2 regions of the Variovorax sp. FW305-3-2-15-B-LB1 genome follow, and region 2 is predicted to be linked to the other one. Evidence: riboswitches for the same ligand, from Rfam matches in the RefSeq annotation. Region 2 holds a riboswitch; the other holds the start of a gene.
What was found. A riboswitch is a leader RNA that binds a small molecule or an ion and turns the genes downstream of it on or off. The one in region 2 is predicted to bind glycine.
Positions count from the first base shown of each region.

Region 1: linked by a shared signal. The riboswitch ahead of AC3WQR_RS01785 (D-amino acid dehydrogenase) and the one ahead of gcvT (glycine cleavage system aminomethyltransferase GcvT) in region 2 are both predicted to bind glycine.

Region 1 covers NZ_JBYSZY010000002.1:55,784-59,177, forward strand. The annotation lists gene AC3WQR_RS01780 (RtcB family protein) at 1-141, shown strand, start outside; gene AC3WQR_RS01785 (D-amino acid dehydrogenase) at 159-1,466, opposite strand; glycine riboswitch at 1,558-1,664, opposite strand; glycine riboswitch at 1,709-1,799, opposite strand; gene rfbB (dTDP-glucose 4,6-dehydratase) at 1,918-2,997, shown strand; gene rfbD (dTDP-4-dehydrorhamnose reductase) at 2,994-3,394, shown strand, end outside.
Region 2 covers NZ_JBYSZY010000008.1:25,436-28,829, forward strand. The annotation lists gene AC3WQR_RS07245 (MFS transporter) at 1-534, shown strand, start outside; gene AC3WQR_RS07250 (L,D-transpeptidase Cds6 family protein) at 991-1,269, shown strand; gene AC3WQR_RS07255 (hypothetical protein) at 1,365-1,901, shown strand; glycine riboswitch at 1,933-2,023, shown strand; glycine riboswitch at 2,036-2,140, shown strand; gene gcvT (glycine cleavage system aminomethyltransferase GcvT) at 2,188-3,360, shown strand.

The sequences.
Region 1 (3,394 bases), on a different contig from region 2:
GTGACGCTGCGCGAAGAGCGCCGCATCGAAGAGGCGCCGCAGGCCTACAAGCCGATCGGCGCGGTGATCGAGGCGCAGGAAAGCGCGGGGCTCATCCGCTGCGCCGTGCGGCTCAAGCCCTGGGTCACGTTCAAGGCATGACCCGGGCGCGTGTCGTGTCAGCCCAGTGCGGGTTGCACGGCGCGCGGCGCGGGTGCCGGCATGCCGGCGAACGCGAAGTCGACCTCGGGCGCCAGCCCGCTCACGATGCGCGCGATCGACTTGCCCGAGCCGCAGGCGTGCGTCCAGCCGAGCGTGCCGTGGCCGGTGTTGAGGAACAGGTTCGGCAGTTTGGTCTTGCCGATCAGCGGCACGTTGCTCGGCGTGGCCGGGCGCAGGCCGGTCCAGAACTGCGCGCGCTCGGTGTCGCCGGCGCCGGGGAAGAGTTCTTCGACGCGCCGCACGATGGCTTCGCAGCGCACGCGGTTCAGGTCGCGGTCGTAGCCGTTGAGCTCGGCCGTGCCGGCGATGCGCAGGCGGTCGCCCGACTCGGAGGTGTAGCGCGAGAACACCAGCTTGTATTCGTCGTCGGTCAGCGAGACCTGATGCGCCTTCGATGCGTCCTTGACGGGGAGCGTCACCGAGTAGCCCTTGGCGGGGTAGATCGGCAGGCGGATGCCCAGCGGCGCGGCGTACAACGGACTCAGCGAACCCATCGCGAGCACGAAGGCATCGCCGCGGATGCGCTGGAAGCGGCCTTCGTTGTCGGTCGCCTCGACGTGGTCGATGCTGCCGCCGGCTTCGCGCAGCGCGGTCACCGTGTGGCTCATGAGGAACTTCACGCCGGCCGCCTCGGCCAGCTTCACGAGCTCGCGCGCGAAGCGGTTGGCGTCGCCCGATTCGTCTTCGGCGGTGTAGGTGGCGCCAGCGAGTTGGGGGCGGATGTGGGCGAGGGCGGGTTCGATCCTGATGGCCTCGTCGGCCGAGATGACCAGCCGCTCGCAGCCCAGGGCACGCATCTGCTCGGCGGGCGCGAGGGCGCCGTCGAATTCTTTTTGCGTTGTGTAGAAGTGCAGGATGCCTTGCGTGCGCTGGTCATAGTTCAGGCCGGTGTCTCGACGCAATTGCTGCAACATTTCCCGGCTGTATGTACCGAGACGAACGATCTGTTCGATGTTGTGGCGGGTGCGGGCGGGGGTGCATTCGCGCAAAAACTGCAGGCCCCAGAGCCACTGGCGCATGTCGGCGCGGATGCGGAACAGCAGCGGCGCATCTTCCTTGCCGAGCCATTGCAGCACCTTCAGCGGCGCGCTCGGATTGGCCCACGGCTCGGCATGGCTGACCGAGATCTGGCCGCCGTTGGCGAAGCTGGTTTCGGCGGCCGGGGTGGCCTGCCGGTCGATCACGGTCACCTCGTGGCCGAGTTGCTGGAGGTAATAGGCCGAAGTCACGCCGAGCAGGCCGGCGCCAAGAACGATCACACGCATTGCAAGTACCTTTGAGTTTGCAGCGCTTGAACGGCGGGCGTGGAGTGCTATTGAAAAAATAGCAAGCAACCGGACGACCGATGTCCAAGTTGCCGCTCCCCCTGTCCTCGGTACCTGAGAGATTCACCCTGCTGCACCCGCAGCGGGTTTGCTCCTTCGGTGCGCCACATGGCGTGGCGGCTCTCCAGACGGCTGTATCGATGAGTGCAGTACTGACCCCTTGCCGAAGTTCCTGGGCGTTGCCTGGAATTTCGTCGGGCCGACCTGAGCGTTTATGGGAGTTTGCGCCTTCGGTAGGGCCTCCGTGGAGGCCCGCTCTCCTGCAATTGTTGGCGATTGTAGGCGGGCCCCGCAAGCCGGCCAAGCCCTGTACATCGGCACTTCACACCGATGGGATAATTGAATGTTGATTTTTGGTAAAGCAAACTTTTTTCTACATGCAGGGGACTCCATGATCCTGGTTACCGGCGGCGCAGGCTTCATTGGCGCCAATTTCGTGCTCGACTGGATCGCGCAGGGCAACGAGCCCGTCGTGAACCTCGACAAGCTGACCTACGCGGGCAACCTGGAGACCCTGGCGTCGCTCAAGGGCAACGCGAACCATGTCTTCGTGCAGGGCGACATCGGCGACAGCGCGCTGCTCGATCGCCTGCTGGCCGAGCACAAACCCCGTGCCGTCGTGAACTTTGCCGCGGAATCGCACGTGGATCGTTCGATCCACGGTCCGGAAGACTTCGTGCAGACCAACGTGCTCGGCACCTTCCGCCTGCTCGAATCGGTGCGCGGCTACTGGAACGCCCTGCCGGCCGACCAGAAGGCGGCCTTCCGCTTCCTGCATGTGTCGACCGACGAGGTCTACGGCTCGCTCTCCAAGACCGACCCGGCCTTCACCGAAGAGAACAAGTACGAGCCCAACAGCCCGTACTCGGCCAGCAAGGCCGCGAGCGACCACCTCGTGCGCGCCTGGCACCACACCTACGGCCTGCCGGTGGTCACCACCAACTGCTCGAACAACTACGGCCCGTTCCACTTCCCCGAGAAGCTGATCCCGCTGATGATCGTCAACGCACTGGCCGGCAAGAACCTGCCCGTGTACGGCGACGGCATGCAGGTGCGCGACTGGCTCTACGTGAAGGACCACTGCAGCGCCATCCGCCGCGTGCTCGAAGCCGGCAAGCTCGGCGAGACCTACAACGTCGGCGGCTGGAACGAGAAGCCCAACATCGAGATCGTCAACACCGTGTGCGCGCTGCTCGATGAACTGAGCCCCCGTGCCGACGGCAAGCCGTACAAGGAACAGATCACCTACGTCACGGACCGCCCGGGCCACGACCGCCGCTACGCCATCGATGCACGCAAGCTCGAGGCCGAACTCGGCTGGAAGCCCGCCGAGACCTTCGACACCGGCATCCGCAAGACCGTCGAGTGGTACCTCGCCAACGGCGAGTGGGTGCGCAACGTGCAAAGCGGCGCGTACCGCGAGTGGGTCGAGAAGCAGTACGACGCTGCGCCTGCAAAGGCTTCCGCATGAAGTTGCTGCTGCTCGGCAAAGGTGGACAGGTCGGCTGGGAGCTGCAGCGCAGCCTCGCGCCGCTCGGCGAACTGGTCGCGCTGGATTTCGACAGCACCGACTTCCACGCCGACTTCAGCCGCCCCGAGCAGCTGGCCGCCACGGTGCTGGCGGTGCGCCCCGACGTCATCGTCAATGCCGCCGCGCACACTGCCGTCGACAAGGCCGAGAGCGAGCCCGACTTCGCGCGCAAGCTCAACGCCACCTCGCCCGGCGTGGTGGCCGAGGCCGCGCAGCAGATCGGCGCGCTGATGGTGCATTACTCCACCGACTACGTCTTCGACGGCAGCGGCACCCGCCCCTGGAAGGAAGATGACGCGACCGGTCCGCTCAGCGTGTACGGCCAGACCAAGCTCGA
Region 2 (3,394 bases):
TCGATCCCGTACGTCACGGTGCTGTCGATGCTTTCGCTGCGCATCACGCGCGACCTGCACGGCAGCACCTTCCAGGGCGCCGCGGCGCTCACCGCCTTCACCGCCGCAGGGGCCGTGGGCACGCTGGCCGGCGGCTGGCTCGGCGACCGCATCGGGCGCATGGGCACGATCCGCTGCGGCTACCTGCTCGCGCTGCCGGCCATGGCGGGCCTCGTGCTCGCCTCCACGCCCGCCGCGGCGCTGGCCTGCACCGCATGGCTCGGCATGAGCATGTTCCTGCCCTTCGCCGCGCAGGTGACGCTCGCGCAGGACTACCTGCCGCGCAACCCGGCCACCGCCAGCGGCATCACGCTCGGCCTCGCGCTCTCGGTCGGCGGGCTGGTGTCGCCGTTGTTCGGCCTGCTGTCGGATGCACGCGGGCTCGGCGTGACGCTCACGGTGGTGCTGTGCGTGCTGTGCGTGGCGACCGTGCTGGCCTTGCGGCTGCGCAATCGCACGGTGCAGGTGATGGCGGGCGAGGCTGCGGCGGCCTGAGCCCACCCCCGCGCCCACCGTGCACAGGGCACTGGGTGCTTCCCGCAGCGAAATCAAGGAGGAGCCGAAGGCGGGGGACATTCGCGGAGGGAAGTACCCGGTGTCCTGTGCACACGCCCTGATCCACGAACCACCGAAATCCGTGGGCGATTCCACGCCGCACGCCTGCTCTTTCACTGCCAGAATCGACGCAAGCTTCGACGTCGAGCCTGACAGACAAGAAGAAGGAAAGAGAAGGACGCCATGCACCGAATCGTCGCCCAGGGCAGCAGCCTTGTCGCTGCCGGCTTGCTGGCCACCGCCGGTATCGCGGCCACGCCGGCCACCGCACCCGTTGCGCCCGTTGCAGCCGTTGCACCAGCAGCCGCCCCCGCCAACCCCACCAATCCCGTCACCCACCTCGCCGAAGTGGAAAGCGCCGTGCGCACCTGGGCCGCCGCCTGGTCCGCGCGCGACGTGGAGCGCTACCTCGCGGCCTACGCGGCCGACTTCACCCCCGCGCGCGGCCAGACCCGCGAGCGCTGGGAGGCCGACAGGCGCGCCCGCATCACGGGCAAGTCGCGCATCAGCGTGGGCATCGAGGGGCTGGTGATCAGCGTCCAGGGCACGTCGGCCAGCGCGCAGTTCCGGCAGGTCTACAGCGCCGACGCGCTCACCGAGACCGACCGCAAGACGCTCGAGCTGCAGCGCGTGGGCCCGCGCTGGCTGATCCGCAAGGAGAGCGCGGGCAACTGACGCGCCCCCCTTGTCCCTGTAAGGCAAATGGTTCACGAAGATGTCACCACTTGCAACGATGCTGCAGCCTTCGACCTCCGAAAGCTGTGGCCTCCATGTTCCCCACCAAGACCGAGAAGGCACGCGACGAACTCCAGGCCGGGCAGCGCACGCTCAGCCAGCGTGAGCGCGCCCTGCTGCTCATGGCCGACGGCCGGCGCTCGCTGACCGACTTCAGCCCGCTGTTCCCCAGCCGCGTCGAGGCCGAGCAGGCGATCCAGGGGCTGATGCAGCGCGGCTACCTGCAGGTCGCGCGACCGGTCGCGCCGCCTCCTGCACCGGCCCCCACGCCCGTCCCCGCCGCCGAGCCGATCCAGGTCGCCACCTCGGCCGACAGCTTCGACGGAAAGCGCTCGCTGGCCACCACGCGCATGTTCCTGTTCGACATCTGCGAGCGCATGTTCGTGCGCCGCGACCCGCGCTTCGCCAACCAGATGCGCGACGCCCTGCGCGAGGCCCGCGACCGCGAGGCCATGCTGACCATCGCCGCGCTGATGCTCTCCGAGATCGAGAAGGCCGCCGGCCCCGAGCGCGCCGACTCGCTGCGCGAGCGCATCGACAAGCTGCTGCCGCCGGCAGAAACCGTGCACTGAGCCGCCAGCCCCGGCCCCGCGATCCACTACACTCGCCGGGTCAGGAGAGAGCCCCGCGCGACGGGGCCGCCGAAGGCGCAGGGGTTCCCCGAACGCTCAGGCAAAAGGACTGACAAGACGCCGGCAACCACCGGCGTTTCCTTGCTGGAGAGAGGCCGTGGCATTGCACACGGCCCACCGAAGGAGCAAACCCCGATCGTGGGGCGAATCTCTCAGGTAAAGCGGACAGCAGGGGTGGCCCGTGGCGTTGCAGCCATGGATTTCGACTGCCCCTTTGGAGTGCCCCGTGGCCGCTTCCTCCGCTTCCGACGCCCAACTTCTCAAGACCCCGCTGTACGACCTCCACGTGGAGCTCGGCGCCCGCATGGTGCCTTTCGCCGGCTATTCCATGCCCGTGCAGTACCCCGCCGGCCTCATGGCCGAGCACAAGCACACGCGCGATGCGGCCGGCCTGTTCGACATCTCGCACATGGGCCAGCTGCGCCTGGTCGGCCCCGATGCCGCCGCCGCCTTCGAAACCCTGATGCCCGTCGACGTGGTCGATCTGCCCGCCGGCAAGCAGCGCTACGGCCTGCTGCTGAACGACGAGGGCGGCATCCTCGACGACCTGATGTTCTTCAACGAAGGCAATGGCTCGCTCTTCGTGATCGTGAACGGCGCCTGCAAGGTGGCCGACATCGCCCACATCCAGGCCAGGATCGGCGCGCGCTGCCAGGTGCAGCCCCTGCCCGACCACGCGCTGCTGGCACTGCAAGGCCCGCAGGCCGCGGCCACGCTGGCGCGCCTGTCGCCCGGCATCGAGCGCTTCGTGTTCATGACCGGCGGCGCGGTACAGATCGGCGGCATCGCCGCCTTCGTCACCCGCAGCGGCTACACCGGCGAAGACGGCTTCGAGATCTCGGTGGCCGCAAAAGACGCCGACGCCCTCGCCCGCCTGCTGCTGGCGCAGCCCGAAGTGAAGCCCGTCGGCCTGGGCGCGCGCAACTCGCTGCGGCTCGAAGCCGGCCTGTGCCTGTACGGCAACGACATCGACACCACCACCACCCCGGTCGAAGCCTCGCTCAACTGGGCGATCCAGAAGGTGCGTCGCACCGGCGGTGCGCGCGAAGGTGGCTTCCCGGGCGCGGCAAAGGTGCTGGCCCAGCTGACCGCCGTCGCCTCGGGCGCGGCCGGGCACACCGACCACAAGACGCTCACGCGCAAGCGCGTCGGCCTCGTGGCGCTCGAACGCATTCCGGTGCGCGACGGCACGCTGCTGCAGTCGCTCGAAGGCCACGACATCGGCGCCGTCACCAGCGGCCTGCTCGGCCCCACGGCCGACCGCTGCGTGGCCATGGGCTACGTAGCCGCCGCCTTCGCCGAGCCCGGCACGCGCGTGCAGGCCATCGTGCGCGGCAAGCCGGTGCCGATGGAGGTGTCAACGATGCCTTTCGTGCCGACGCGCTACTACCGCGGCTGACCGACACTGAACCCCGCAGACCCGGCTAGGCTCT